3 regions of the Methylobacterium sp. AC690 genome follow, and region 3 is predicted to be linked to each of the others. Evidence: predicted binding sites of a transcription regulator. Region 3 holds the regulator's gene; each other region holds the start of a gene.
What was found. Region 3 encodes LexA, which represses DNA repair genes until DNA is damaged. Its sites were predicted from a motif close to TGTTCNNNNTGTGTTCNG; they were not measured.
Positions count from the first base shown of each region.

Region 1: the regulator LexA is predicted to act here: its motif matches at 1,630-1,647, upstream of ssb (single-stranded DNA-binding protein).
Region 2: the regulator LexA is predicted to act here: its motif matches at 1,906-1,923, upstream of ruvC (crossover junction endodeoxyribonuclease RuvC).

Region 1 covers NZ_CEEDOX010000018.1:1,795-6,625, forward strand. Annotated here, with positions in the region: gene AC0IY1_RS19820 (DUF808 domain-containing protein) at 1-745, opposite strand, end outside; gene ssb (single-stranded DNA-binding protein) at 903-1,484, opposite strand; gene AC0IY1_RS19830 (NADP-dependent oxidoreductase) at 1,692-2,708, opposite strand; gene AC0IY1_RS19835 (DUF4174 domain-containing protein) at 2,900-3,298, shown strand; gene AC0IY1_RS19840 (hypothetical protein) at 3,385-3,894, opposite strand; gene AC0IY1_RS19845 (phosphodiester glycosidase family protein) at 4,185-4,831, shown strand, end outside.
Region 2 covers NZ_CEEDOX010000001.1:293,960-298,790, reverse strand. Annotated here, with positions in the region: gene AC0IY1_RS01435 (methyl-accepting chemotaxis protein) at 1-1,360, opposite strand, end outside; gene AC0IY1_RS01430 (hypothetical protein) at 1,415-1,702, opposite strand; gene ruvC (crossover junction endodeoxyribonuclease RuvC) at 1,982-2,548, shown strand; gene AC0IY1_RS01420 (hypothetical protein) at 2,630-3,400, shown strand; gene AC0IY1_RS01415 (YceI family protein) at 3,384-4,019, opposite strand; gene ruvA (Holliday junction branch migration protein RuvA) at 4,275-4,831, shown strand, end outside.
Region 3 covers NZ_CEEDOX010000005.1:219,809-224,639, reverse strand. Annotated here, with positions in the region: gene AC0IY1_RS08160 (ComEC/Rec2 family competence protein) at 1-1,569, shown strand, start outside; gene lexA (transcriptional repressor LexA) at 1,563-2,315, opposite strand; gene AC0IY1_RS08150 (DUF937 domain-containing protein) at 2,534-3,313, opposite strand; gene sfsA (DNA/RNA nuclease SfsA) at 3,477-4,184, shown strand; gene AC0IY1_RS08140 (FkbM family methyltransferase) at 4,217-4,831, opposite strand, start outside.

The DNA of each region.
Region 1 (4,831 bases), on a different contig from region 3:
CGACCCAGATCATCGCCGCTGTGCCGACGATGGCCAGGATCTTGAGAAAGCCCGGCATGCCCTTGACCAGGGCGCGGCCGACGCCGCGCACGAGACTGCCGAAGGCCGAGCGCGACCCGTTGGCGGCCATCGCGACCCCGGCATCGTCCGCCTTCACGATCAGGGCGACGCCGCCATAGACCGCGATCGTGATCCCCACTGCGACGACGGCCAGGACCGTCGACTTCATCCAGAGGGAGCCCTCGGGCAGGGCCGCGAGGGTGATCGCCATGATCTCGGCGGAGAGGATGAAGTCCGTCTTGATCGCGCTCGAGACCTTCCGGTCCTCCAGGGCCCGGGCGTCGCCGGCGGCCTCGTCGCGCTTCGCCTCGTGGGCATGGGCCTGATGCGGGAACAGGGCCTCGTAGACCTTCTCGGTGCCCTCGTAGGAGAGATAGGCGCCGCCGAGCATCAGCAGGGGCGTGATCGCCCAGGGCGCGAAGGCGCCGAGCGCCAGGGCGGCGGGCAGCAGGAACAGCAGCTTGTTGCGCAGGGACCCCAGGGCGATGCGGCCGACGATGGGCAACTCGCGCTCGGCGGCGAAGCCCACCACGTAGCGGGGCGTCACGGCGGCATCGTCGATGACGACGCCGGCCGCCTTCACGCCGGCGCGGCCTGCCTGGGCCGCGACATCGTCGAGGGAGGCCGCCGCCACCTTGGCGAGGCCCGCGACGTCATCCAGAAGCGCGATCAGTCCGATGCTCACGGGAACCCCTGCCTGCCGGGCCGCAGCCCTGCGCGCGGAATGTCGCGGCGAGCTTGGCCTTTACAGGAGACGAACGAGGCGGCGATTTGATCCCGGAGCCGTGCCGATGACCGTCGGGACTTGGCGTCCCGCTCGGTCATCGGCCCTGGCGTCGCCCCTAGAACGGGATGTCGTCGTCGAGGTCGAAGTTCGGCTTGGAACCGCCGCCGCCACCGCCGCCGCCGCCCGAAGAGGGCCGGCGCTCGCCGCCGCCCGAGGCGCGGCCGCCGCCGTATTCCCCGCCGCGGTCGCCGCCGCGTCCGCCGCCACCGCCACCGCCGCCGAAATCGCCGCCACGGCTGATCTGGCCGCCACTCTCCTCGTCCATGCCCATCTCACCGCCGCCGCTGCGGCCGTCGAGAAGAGTCAGCTCGCCACGGAAGCGCTGGAGCACCACCTCGGTGGTGTACTTCTCGGCGCCGGACTGGTCCGCCCATTTGCGGGTCTGTAGCTGGCCCTCGATGTAGACCTTCGAGCCCTTGCGCAGGTACTGCTCCGCCACGCGGGCGAGATTCTCGTTGTAGATCACCACCGAGTGCCACTCGGTCTTCTCCTTGCGCTCGCCCGACATCTTGTCCTTCCAGGACTCCGATGTGGCGATGCGCAGGTTGACCACGGGATCACCGGAGGCGAGGCGCCGTGTCTCGGGGTCGCGCCCGAGATTGCCCACCAGGATCACCTTGTTCACGCTGCCGGCCATGCCGCTCTCTCCTACCGATCGATCTCACTGCGCGCTGCGGCCCCGAACCACCGGGACGCCGCCCTGTCATGGGCCTCTCGGCCCCCGGCGGCAATCGCGATCGGCGGGATGTCCCCGTGACTCTCAGGGAGTCGAGGCGCCTGTATGTTCTATCTTTGTTCTACCATTTCGGCAAGGCACCCCTGGGGGAAGCGCCCTGCCGTCCGCTCAGCGGATCCGGACGATGAGCTTGCCGAAATTCCGGCCCTGGAGCAGGCCCGCGAAGGCGTCCGGGGCCTTCTCGAGACCGTCGACGATGTCTTCCCGATGGACCACGAGGCCCTCGCGCAGCCAAGCCCCCACGTCCTGCAGGAACGCGGATTCCTGCGCGGCGAAGTCCCAGACGATGAAGCCCTGGACGTGCAGGCGCTTCGACAGGATCGCGCGCATCAGCACCGGCACCCGGTCGGGACCGGGCGGCAGCTCGGTGGCGTTGTAGCCGGAGACGAGGCCGCAGACCGGGATACGGGCGAAGTTGTTCAGGAGCGGCAGCACCGCGTCGAAGACCGCGCCGCCGACATTCTCGAAATAGACGTCGATCCCGTCGGGGCAGGCGGCGGCCAGCGCATCCGGGAAATCCTCGGCGCGGTGGTCGACGGCCGCGTCGAAGCCGAGGGTGTCACGCAGGAAGGCGCATTTCTCGGGGCCGCCTGCGATGCCCACCGCCCGGGCGCCTTTGCGCTTGGCGATCTGTCCGACGAGGGAGCCCACCGGTCCGGTCGCGGCGGCCACCACCACGGTCTCCCCGGCCTTGGGCTGCCCGATGTTGAGGAGGCCCGTATAGGCCGTCATGCCGGGCATGCCGAGGATGCCGAGGGCGGTGGTGACCGGGGCGGCCTCGGGATCGAGGCGGCGCAGGCCGCGCCCGTCGGAGACGGCGAAGTCCTGCCAGCCGCCGAAGCCCACCACCGTCTCCCCGACACGGTAGTCGGGATGCTGGGACTCGATCACCTCCGCCACGGTGGCGCCCACCATGGTGTCGCCGATCGCCACCGGCTCGGCGTAGGATTTCGCCGCGCTCATGCGTCCGCGCATGTAGGGATCGAGGGAGAGATAGTGGTTGGCGAGCAGCACCTCGCCCGCCTTCGCCACCGGCATCCGCGCCTCTTCGAGCCGGAAATGCGAGGCGTTCGGCTCACCGTGCGGACGGGCGGCGAGGACGATGCGGCGGTTCACGTTGGTCATGCGGGGCCTCCGGGGGGTTCGCGAAGCGTTTCGCGATGGGCGACGGGTGCGTGGCGGCCGCGCCCGGTCGGGAGATCCCCCGACAGATGGGACGGAAGCGGCCGATGACAATTCCGCGCGGGTCGGGCGACGGGTCCGGGGTGCCCTCCCCGCGTTGTCCCGGGACGGGGACCGGCACGGGAGAGGTCAGGATGGCACGCGGATGGCGGATGATCGGGGCGATGCTGCTCGGCGTCACGGCGGCCCAGGCGGCCGAGAACCCGCTGGCGCACGACCGCTGGAGGTCGCGGGTGCTGGTGATCTCCGCGCCCGAGGCCGGCGATCCGCGCGTCACGGCCCAGCGCGGCGAGTTGGAGAACGCCCGCGCCGGCATGAAGGAGCGCGATCTCGTCATCCGCGAGGCCTTCGGCGACACGCCTGAGGCACGGCGCCTGCGCGCGGCCCTCGGACTGCCGGGACACGGCTTTCGCGTGGTGCTGGTGGGCAAGGACGGCGAGGCCAAGCGCACCGAGACGGCGCCGATTCGGGCCGACGCGCTGTTCGAGACCATCGACGCGATGCCAATGCGCCGGGACGAGCGCCGCCGCTGAGGCACGGACGGGCAGCCGACGAAAAAAGGGGCCGCTTGCGGCGGCCCCTCCGAGAACCCGATCGCGAATCAGATCGGGCGATCCGATCAGTAGCAGCGCTCGACCAGCACCCGGCGGTAGCCGTAGGGCGTCCAGCGCACGCGCGGGACCGTGTAGCAGCCGCCGCCGTAACCGTAATCGTAGGCGCCGTAACCGACCGGGGCGTAGCCGTAGCCGTAACCCGGGCCGTAGCCACCGTAGAGGCCACCCGCTGCCAGCCCGAGGCCGACGCCGAGACCCAATCCGCCGAGGCCGTAGCCGTAGCCGCGACCGTAGCCGCGACCGTAATAGCCGCCGCGGTAGCCACCGAACCCACCGCGGTAGCCGCCGAAGCCGCCGCGATAGCCACCGAAGCCGGCATTGCGGAAGCCGCCGCCGCCGAAGCCGCCCCGGAATCCACCGAATCCGCCCCGGAAGCCACCGCCACCGAAGCCGCCGCCGTGGAACCCACCACCGTGGAAGCCACCGCCGCCGAAACCGCCGCGCGCCTCCGCCGTGGCGGGAATCATCGCGAGCGCGCCGATCATGGCCGCCGAGGCCAGAACAACTCGTTTCATCACATCGTCTCCGAAAGAAGCCGAAACGTCCCCTTGGACGCTCAAACGCCGTGGCACCCGGAAGGGTTCATGCGCGTTTTGCCTCTCCCGTCATCGTGAAGCCCGCAACGTCCACGTCAAGGGTTCTGGGTCCTGGTCAAGCGCGCGACGTCCGGCCCCGGTGACCGCCCTTGAAATCGCCCGGGGTTTCGGGCGAGGAAGCGTGGCCGGCCGCTTCGATCCTCCGGCGGGCGCGGTCGGGGACGATGCGGGTGACCATGGTGCAGGATGTCGTGCGGGCTCGCCTTCGGATGAGCCGCTTCCCGGTCCCCGCCCTGCTGCGCGCCGCCCTGGTGCGCGCCACCTTGCTGAGCGCCGCCTGCCTCGGTTTCGCCCTCGGCGGTCCGGCGCTGGCCGCGCCGGCGGCTGCCCCGGCCCCGGCCCCGACCTCGGCCCCTTGCCGGGCCGTCCAGGCGGAGGGCGAGGCCTACACCGTCTGCACGGTCGACCTGCGCCGCGAGCGGGTGCGGCTGTTCTGGCTCGGAGCCGACGGCCTGCCCTATTCCTCGCTCTCGACCCTGGCCGAGAAGCAGGGGGCCGGCCTACGCTTCGCGATGAATGCCGGCATGTACGACAAGGGCCAAGCCCCGGTCGGGCTCTACATCGAGGACGGGCGCGAGCTGAAGGGCGTCTCCACCGCCAACGGACCGGGCAACTTTCACCTGAAGCCGAACGGCATCTTCTGGGTCAAGGGCGAGCGCGCCGGCGTGATGGAGACGGGCCGTTACCTGCGCAGCGCTCCGAAGCCGGATTTCGCCACGCAGTCGGGGCCGATGCTCGTCGTGGACGGGCATATCCACCCCAAGATCTCCGCCGACGGCCCGAGTCAGAAGATCCGCAACGGGGTCGGGGTCCGCGACGACGGTCGCACCGCCGTCTTCGCGATCTCCGAGCGCCC
Region 2 (4,831 bases), on a different contig from region 3:
CCGTCGCCTCGGCCGACTGGGCGACGCCCCCGATGGTGCCGGTGATCGCCCCCGTGCCGGTCGCCGCCTCGGCCACGTTGCGGATGATCTCCCGGGTCGCGGATCCCTGCTGGTCCACCGCCGCCGCGATGGCGTCCGCGGTCTGGCTCATGGTGCGGATCTGCGCGGCGATCGCCTCGATGGCCGTCACCGCCTCGCCGGTCGTGCCCTGGATCGCGTTGATCTGCTGGGTGATCTCGTCCGTGGCCCGGGCGGTCTGGTTGGCGAGTTCCTTGACCTCCGCCGCGACCACGGCGAAGCCCCGGCCCGCCTCGCCGGCGCGCGCCGCCTCGATCGTCGCGTTGAGGGCCAGCAGGTTGGTCTGGCCGGCGATGCCGGAGATCATGCCGACGACGTCCCCGATCCGGGCCGCGCCCGTGCTGAGGGCATGAACCAGGCGGCCGGTGGCGTCGGCCTGCCCCACCGCGCCCTGGGCCATCCGGGCCGAATCCGCGACCTGCCGGCCGATCTCCGCGACGGAGGCGCCGAGTTCCTCGGCGGCACCGGCGACGCGACCGACATTCTGCGCGGCCATCTCGGCGGCGCCGACCACGGATCCGGCGCGTCCCGCCGTACCCTCTGCGGTTCCGGTCATGGCCTGGGCCGTGCCCTGCATCGCCGCTGCCGCCCGCGTGACCCGGCCCAGGATGTCGCTCACCGTCGTCTCGAAGTAGTGGGCGGTCTGCTGCATGGCGGCCTTGCGCTGCGCATCGGCGCCCGCCCGCGCCAGCGCGCTCTCCGATTCCAGGACCCGCATGCGGTCCATCTGCGCCTGCATCGCTCCCTCGGAGGCCGCCTGCGCCGCGACGGTCGTCGCGATGGTGCGGGCGACCCAGGCCAGCACGCCGGTTTCGAGGAGCAGGATGACCGCGTGCAGCATCACGCGGGCGAGGTCCGAACTCTTGGCGCCGCCGGGGAAGATCAGGGCCGGCATCACGAGGTTCAGGGTAAGGTGGTGGCCGGCGATGGCGGCGGCGCAGGCCACCAGGATGGTCCAGTCGCACCAGGCGACGATCACCGCCATGCAGGCGAAGAAGTACATGTGCAGGTCGACCTGCCACGGATGTCCGGCCAGGGCCGAGAGCAGGATCGCCGCCATGCCGATCAGGGACAGGCTGCTCACCAGCCGGGTTGCCAGGCCGATGGCGGAGCGCCGCCACATCAGCGTGCTGAGGCCCGCCAGGGCGCCGGCGACCGACAACGGCACCAGGGTCGGATTGCCGGCGAGCCAGGCCGCGAGCGCGACGATCGGCAGGTGCAGCCAGAGGATGCCGATGAGGAAGCGGCCAAAATGCTGCCGAAGGGTGTCGAGGTTGGTCATCGGCGGGGCGGATCCGGAGGGGAGCGTCGGGGTCGTCGGGTCTGGTTGGAGCGATCAGGTCGGTGCGGTGGGCATGCAGCCCGTCGCGAACCGGGCGTCGAGCCGCGCGACGAGGTCGGCGGATCCGGCCCGCACCACCAGGACGTGGGTCCCGCCGCCCGGGCGCAGGATGGTGCCGCCCGCGCGGGCGACGATGGCGGCGACGTCCTGGCCGGGGGAACCGATCACCGCCACGGTCCCGGAGGTGGTCAGCGCCACCAGCCCGGCCGGCAGGACCAGGGTCGCGCGGATCGCCAGGGCCCCGAGGAGCCGGTTCGGGCGATGGGCCGGGGAGTCGTTCACGAGGAAACCCGTCCGCCTGGAAGGTGTCCTGTGTTAATACAAGGCCATAGTCTAAGAAGCAGTTACAGAGCCGTATTGGAGCATGGTCAGCCCGGGGCTGATCTGACTTTCGCGGCCTCCGGGATGGGTCCGCAGGGCGCGCCGGTGCGCTCCGGCGCGCCACCGATCGCGTCACCGCGCGGGCGCGGATTGGCATAACGTTCCGTTCACGGTATGTCCCTAACGCTCGCACGGCGCGATGTTCGCGCCCGGAGCCGCGCCAGCCATGACCCTGTCCGCATGACCGTTCCCGTTCGCATCCTCGGCATCGATCCGGGCCTGCGGCGCACCGGCTGGGGCGTCGTCACCGCCACGGGGACCAAGCTTGCCTACGTCGATTGCGGCGTCGTCACCTCGGACGGGGACCTGCCCCTCGCCCTGCGCCTGCGCGAGCTCTACGAGGGCATCACCCGCATCGTCGGGGCCTTCCAGCCGGACGAGGTGTCGGTGGAGGAGACCTTCGTCAACAAGGACGCGCAGGCGACGCTGAAGCTTGGCCATGCCCGCGCGGTGGCGCTGCTGGTCCCGGCGCTGGCCGGCATGCCGGTGTTCGAGTACTCCGCCAACCTGATCAAGAAGACGGTCTCGGGCTCGGGACACGCCGACAAGGTCCAGATCCAGGCCATGGTGAAGTTCCTGCTGCCGAAGGCCGAGTTCAAGGTGGCCGACGCCGCCGATGCGCTCGCCATCGCCATCACCCACAACAGCCATCGGGGCGCCCACGCCCTCAAGCGCCAGCACGTCCCGGTGGCCGGGACGAGCAGCCTGGCGGCGGCCCGCATCGCGGCGGCCCTGGCCCGCAACTGAGCGCGGCCGCGCCCTGGACTCTGCCCGGGCGCTTGTGCAGTGCCTCTGGGCGCAACGCGCGCTGGGCGGAGATCGAACGGCATGGCCGACCACGGAACGATGCGGCCGGCGCTGCCGGTCGGCGAGACGCTGCGGGACGGCGTGACGTCCGCGCTCCCGGCGATCCGCGCCCTCGGCTCGGCCACCACCGTGGCGTTCCTCATCGTCCTGGCCAAGGAGGCGGCCCACACGCTGATGGGCGACCCGACCCGGCCCGCGCGCTTCCAGGACGACCTCTTCCTCGTCGACGGCCTCTGCACGATCCTGCTCGCCCCCTACTGGATGGCGATGTTCCGGCTCATCCTGGGCGCCGACGGCTCCGTGCGCGCCGTCGTCGAGGGCCGGGCGGGCCCGTTCCAGGACTTCCTCGCCCTCGAACTGTTCTGGCTCCTGGTCAGCGGGGTGCTGGACCGAAGCCTCTCGCCGGAGAGGCTCGGTCCGGTCGCGCTGATCGTCGGCCTGCTCGCCTGGATCGCCCTCCTGCTCCTGCAGATCCGGACCAGCATGCTCGCGCCGGCCCTGGCGGTCGGCGCCCCCGACGCGACCCTGCGCGGCACGCTCGCGATGACCCGCGGATCGACCGCCCGGATCGGCGTGATCCTGGTGGCCACGATCCTGCCCCTGGGTCTCGTGGACCGGATGCTGCACGCGCCCGAGCGCGCCGGCGTCGACCTGCCCCCCGTCGTCCTGGCCGTCCGGATCCTCGCCTCCAGCCTCATCGACATGGCCCTGCTCGTCCTGGTGACGGCCCTCCTGGCGGGGATCTACCGACGCCTGCGGCCGTCGGCGCGCGGCCTCACTCCACGGCCTTGAACTCGCCCTCGAGCCGCAGCGACACCTCGTCGCCGAGGAGCGGCAGGAAGGCGTTGATGCCGAAATCCGAGCGCTTGATCACCGCCCGTCCGTCGAATCCGACCGTGTAGGCCTTGTTCACCGGGTTGATCCCGGCCTGGTTGAAGGTGGCGTCGAAGGCGACCGGCCTCGTCACCCCCTTGAGGGTCAGGTCGCCGTTGACCCGCGCGGTGGTGGGGCTCGTCGGCTCGATGCCGGTCGCCGTGAACGTGGCCTTGGGGAACTTCGCGGTGTCGAAGAAGTCCGGCGCCTTGAGGTGCTGGTTGAGCCGGTCGTCGAGGCCGTTGACGCTGTCGGTGCCGATGGTGACCGTGAGGGTCGATTTCGCCGGCTCCTTCGGGTCGAGCACCGCCTGCGCGGTCACGTCGGTGATCTGACCGTAATAGGTCGAGAAGCCGAGGTGGCTCACCGACCAGGTGATCTTGCCATGGGCGGAATCGAGCACGTAGGCGCCCGGACGGACCTGGGTCGGATCGCTGGACGGCGCGGCCGGCGTCACCGCGGCCGGCGTCTCGGCCGCCCGGGTCGCGCCGGCGGTGAACAGGAGCCCGAAGGCGAGGAGCAGCGCGGTCTGGCGCATCGAGGCGGTCATCCGTGTGTGGCGGGCAGGGCGCCTTTGATTTCACGAACGCCGCGCCGCCTCAAGGCAGGCCGGCCGCCGTCGCGCGGGAGCACAGGGTTCCGGACCCCAAGGCGTTCCGGACCCCATGGCGTTTGAGACCCCATGGCGTTCCGGACCACATGACGGTCCGGACCGCATGGCGCTCGGGCGTTCCGGCCTGTAGGCAATCCGCCGGCGGATGGGCATCCGGCGGCGCGAGGGATGGGCGAGGCGATGATCGGCAAGCTGAAGGGCGTGGTGGATTCCTATGGCGAGGATTTCGTGATCCTCGACGTGCAGGGCGTCGGCTACGTGGTCCACTGCTCGGCCCGGACGCTCCAGCGCCTGCCCGGCATCGGCGAGGCTACGGACCTCGCCATCGAGACCCATGTCCGGGAGGACATGATCCGGCTCTACGGCTTCCGCTCGGATGCCGAGCGCGAGTGGTTCCGCCTGCTCCAGACCGTGCAGGGTGTCGGCAGCAAGGTCGCCCTCGGACTGCTCTCGGTGCTCGAACCCTCGGCCCTCGCCTCGGCCATCGCCATGGGGGACAAGGGCGCGGTGGCGCGGGCTCCCGGCGTCGGTCCGCGCCTCGCCGCCCGCCTCGTGGCGGAGCTGAAGGACAAGGCACCGGCCTTCGCGCCCATCGATCCCGCGGTGATCGCCCTGTCCGGTGCGGTGGAAGCCCGCACGGCGCCGCAGCCGGTCGCCGACGCCATCTCGGCCCTCGTCAATCTCGGCTACGCGCCGGTCCAGGCCTCCGCGGCGATCGCCGAGGCCCTCAAGAACGC
Region 3 (4,831 bases):
GCGGCCCGAAACGCCCTGACGCGACGTATCACCGACGCCAACGGAGGCCAGGCCGGGGCGGTGGCCGCGGCCCTGGTGACGGGCAAGCGCGGCCTGATCAGCCCGGAGACCAACGACATCCTCCGCGCCGCCGGCATCTACCACGTCGTGTCGATCTCGGGCCTCCACATGGTCCTGGCGGCCGGCGTGGTGTTCTGGCTGGTGCGGGCACTCCTGGCCGTCGTTCCGTTCGCGGCTTTGCACTGGCCGATCAAGAAGATCGCCGCCGCCGTCGCCATGGTGGGCGTCACGGCCTACTGCGTCTTCTCCGGCTGGGACATCGCGGCCGAGCGTTCGCTGATCATGACCCTCGTGATGCTCGGCGCGATCCTGGTCGACCGCCCGGCGCTCAGCATGCGCAACCTGGCCATTGCCGCCCTGATCGCCCTGGCCCGCGAGCCGGACGGCCTCCTCGGCCCGAGCTTCCAGATGTCGTTCGGGGCGGTCGCCGGCCTGATCGCCTGCGCGCCGCTGATCGCGGGACGCGCGCTGCAGCGCGATGGGGCCGGCCCGCTCCCCCGGATCTTCGCCCTGGTGACCACCGCGGTCATCGGCACCCTGGCGACGACCCTCGTGGCCCAGATCGCCGCCGCGCCCTTCGCCACCTATCACTTTCAGACGGTGCAGCCCTTCGGGCTAGTGGGCAATGCGCTCACCCTGCCGCTGGTCTCCCTGGCGGTGATGCCGTCGGCGGTTCTCGGGATCCTGGCCTATCCGTTCGCACTGGATCAGCCGGTCTGGTGGGCGATGGGCCTCGCGGTGCGGGGGATGCTCGCCATCTCCACCTGGATTGCGGGCTTCGGACACGCCGTCGTGGTGGTCCCGGCCTTCGGCACGGGCGCCCTCGGCCTTCTGGCGGTGGCCCTGATCGTCCTGACGCTTCCGGCCTCTTCGCTGCGCTGGCTCGGCCTCATCCCGGCAGCGATCGGCCTCGCCTGTGCCGCCGCCCCGGACCGCTACGACATCTACATCGATCGTGAGGGGGCAGGCGCAGCCGTCCGCGAGCGCAACGGGCGCCTCGCCACCCTTGGACGGCCGCCCCCCTTCGTGCTGGCGCAATGGCTCAAGGCCGATGGCGACGACCGAAGGGTGCAGGACATCACGGGGTATCAGGGCTCACGCTGCGATGGCCTGGGTTGTACCCTGACCACACCGGACGGCCGCGTGCTCGCGTTGATCACCGACAAGCGCGCCCTCGGGGAGGACTGCGCCCGGGCCACGATCTTGATCACCCGGCAATCCGCACCCGCAGGCTGTGCCGCGCCGATCGTCGTCGACCGGGATTTCCTGGGATCGCACGGCGCAACCGCCATCCGCCTCACCCGCGATGGGCCGACCCTCGTCACCGCGAAGCATCCCGGCGACGTCGTGCCATGGCGTGCAACCCCGCCACCGCCGCCGTCGGAACAGACGGGACCACACCCGCAACCGTCGCCACCGTCGGCGACGGCTCTACCGGAGATCCCCGAGCGCACCGACGATCCGTTGGATCCTGCCGGTGACCAACCGAACAGAGAAATCCCTCAGTAGCGGCGCACGAGGCTGACGAGCCGTCCCTGGATCTGCACCCGATCCGGGCCGAGGACCCGCGTCTCATAGGCCGGGTTCGCCGCTTCCAGGGCGATGGACGAGCCGCGCCGGCGCAGGCGCTTCAGCGTGGCTTCCTCGTCGTCGATGAGCGCCACGATGATGTCGCCCGTATTGGCCGTATCCTGCTTGCGGATCACGACCAGGTCGCCGTCGAGGATGCCGGCATCGACCATCGAATCACCGCGCACCTCCAGGGCGTAATGCTCGCCACCGGCCAGGAAATCGGGTGACATCGTCACCGAATGGCTCTGTTCCTGGATGGCCGAGATGGGCGTACCCGCCGCGATTCGACCCATCACCGGGATGGTCACCGCCCGACCGCTCTCGTCGGTGGCTTGCGTGGTCGGCAGGCGGGACACCGATGCGCCGGCCGGCAGGCCCTTGCCTTTCCCGCCTTCGACCACGCTCGGCGTGAAGCGTCGAACCTCGGGGGCCGGTGCGGTGCGCGGGGCACCCGCGTTCCCGCCCAGGCTCTCCGGCATCCGGATCACCTCGATCGCCCGCGCCCGGTTGGGCAGCCGGCGCAGAAAGCCGCGCTCCTCAAGGGCCGTGATCAGGCGGTGAATGCCCGACTTCGACTTCAGGTCGAGAGCGTCCTTCATCTCGTCGAACGACGGGGGAACGCCGCTCTCGCGCATCCGGAGCTGGATGAACTGGAGCAGGTCCAGCTGCTTACGCGTCAACATGCGGGGCACTCTTCGTTAGGGCCACGGATCGCGGCGGGCGGCACCAGAAACAAACCACGAACACGTTAAACGTTCCGTAAGTGTTCTGCAAGGGTTCCTGTCTAGAGGCACCTTGCCCAACCCAATGGCGCGATGGGGATTGTGGAACGCGGTGCTGAGTTCGACAGCAACGCCTCGGGTCAGTCGATTGCCCGCGTCTCCGCACATGCCTTCTTCGGCTAGCGCTGCCCGGTGCCTCCTGTCTTGGGCCGATCGCCGGGCCCGTGGCCGCCCGTCTCAGTCGGGTCGCGGGGATCGTGCCAGAAGGTATCGAACAGGCGCTGCATCGCGCGGGCGTTCTCCTGTTGTACCTCCAGGCCCGCCTGAAACATCTGCTGCATCATGTCGAAGGGCGCTTCCGCGGAGGACGTGTCCAGCGCGGCCGGTTCGGGCCGGGGCGAGGCCGCGAGCCGCGCCGGACGCGGCCGGGCCTGAGGCGCGGGCGCCGCGGGCTCCGGGGCACTGCCGCCGGATTTCAGGAACGCCTGCATCATCTCCGACCAGGCATTGGGCGGGAAGCCGAAAGGGTTCGCCTCGGCGCGCGGCGCCGGCGCTGCGGCGGGCGCCTGGTTGATCATGACGTGGACGATCCCCGCCACCACCATGCCCGCCATGATCGGCAGCATCTGCTTCAGGGCCGGCATCGCGACGCCGCTGACGGTGGCGGCCTGTTGCAGAACCGCCTGGCTCAGGTGGGGCGAGCCGAAGAGTTGCTGGACCAGCATGTCCATCTGGGGCGTGGCGCTCGACGCCTTCGACGCGGCAGGCCCAACGAGGTTGAAGAGGTGCGCGAAGCCGGTCGGATCCTGGGCGACGTTCCGCTGCAGCCCCATCGTCAGGGCCGGGAGCAGGGCTTGCATCGCGCGCAGGCTCTGCTCCGGCGACAAGCCGAACTGCCGTCCGAAACCCTGCGCGCTGGCGCCCCCCTGCGCCTGAAGGAGATCGAACACATTAAACATGGCGGCCTCGCGGACGGACAACGGCTTTCCCGGTCATCGACCCGGGCGCGCCCCGCGAAGTCTGTCGCATCCGGTCAGCACTGACCAGCCCGGGCGCCTCACCACGGCCTGATTCCCCGCCGACGGGAACCTGCATCAACCTGTTTCTCACCCCGGACCTGCGATGCGCTTCCCTTCGCCCCTGATCGAGGCGCGCCTGGTGCGGCGCTACAAGCGCTTTCTCGCCGATCTGCAGCTTGCCGATGGATCCCTGATCACGGCCCATTGTCCCAATCCGGGGGCGATGCTGGGACTTGCCGTGCCGGGCGCGCGCGCCCTGCTGTCCGACGTCCGCAGCCCGACGCGCAAGCTGCCCTTCTCATGGGAATTGGTGGACGCGGACCTGCCCGGCGGCCGGCAATGGGTCGGGATCAACACGATGCGGCCGAACGCCCTGGTGGCGGAGGCCTTCGCCGCCGGCGGCCTGCCGTCCCTCGCCGGCTACACGAACCTGCGCCCCGAAGTCCGCTACGCCCAGGCCAGCCGCGTCGATTTCCTCGCCACGGGGGAGGGGGTGCCCCCCTGCCATGTCGAGGTGAAGAACTGCCACCTGATGCGCCGGCCCGGCCTCGCGGAATTCCCGGATTGCGTCGCCGCCCGCAGCGCCCGTCACATGATGGACCTCGCGGCCGTCGTCGAGGCCGGGGGACGGGCCATGGTCATCATCGTGGTGCAGATGTGGGCGGATCGCTTCGACGCCGCCCGGGACCTCGATCCCGCCTTCGACCGGGCGCTTCAGACGGCTCGGGCCGCCGGCGTCGTGGTGCACGCCCATCGCTGCCGCATCGACCCTGCCGGGATCACCGTGGCGGATGCCATTCCGGTGCTCTAGGGCGCGCCTCCCGGGAGGACCGATCGGACCCCTCAGTCGGCCCGCTCGAAGATCAGGTTGAGGCGGGTCCGGGCGATCCGGTGATAGCCGTGCTGCTCGAGCAAGGCGGGCAGGTCGATCTGCCACTGGTCGGTGCCGTTCTCGACGATCAGCAGTCGCGGGTGGAGGCTTGCGGGCGCGGCGCGCAGGAAGGGTTCGAGGATCAGGTCCTCCGCGCCCTCGACATCGAGCTTCATCGCGTCGATGCGGGTGATGCCCTCTCCGCGAGCGAGATCGAGCAGGGGCACGGCGGGCACGCGGATCTGCGCGCCCTCGTTCGTCCCGACGATCTTCAAGCTGGATTCGCCTCGGTTGCGCGGGTCGACGAACAGGGTGAGCTCGCCGGCCTTGTCGGCGACCGCGCAGGCCACCGCCTTGACCGTCCCGAACGGGTTCTGACCGATGTTGTAGGTCAGGCGGTCGAACACGTCCGGCTGCGGCTCGACGGCGAGGATGCGGGCGCGCGGCCCCGCGAAGGCCGCCACGAACAGCGCGTAGGCGCCGATATTCGCGCCGATATCCAGGAAGGTGCAGCCGGGCTGCAGCTTCGCCCGGAGGAGTTCGCGCTCCTCCGGATCGAAGAACTGCGGCGTGAAGAGCACCTTCTT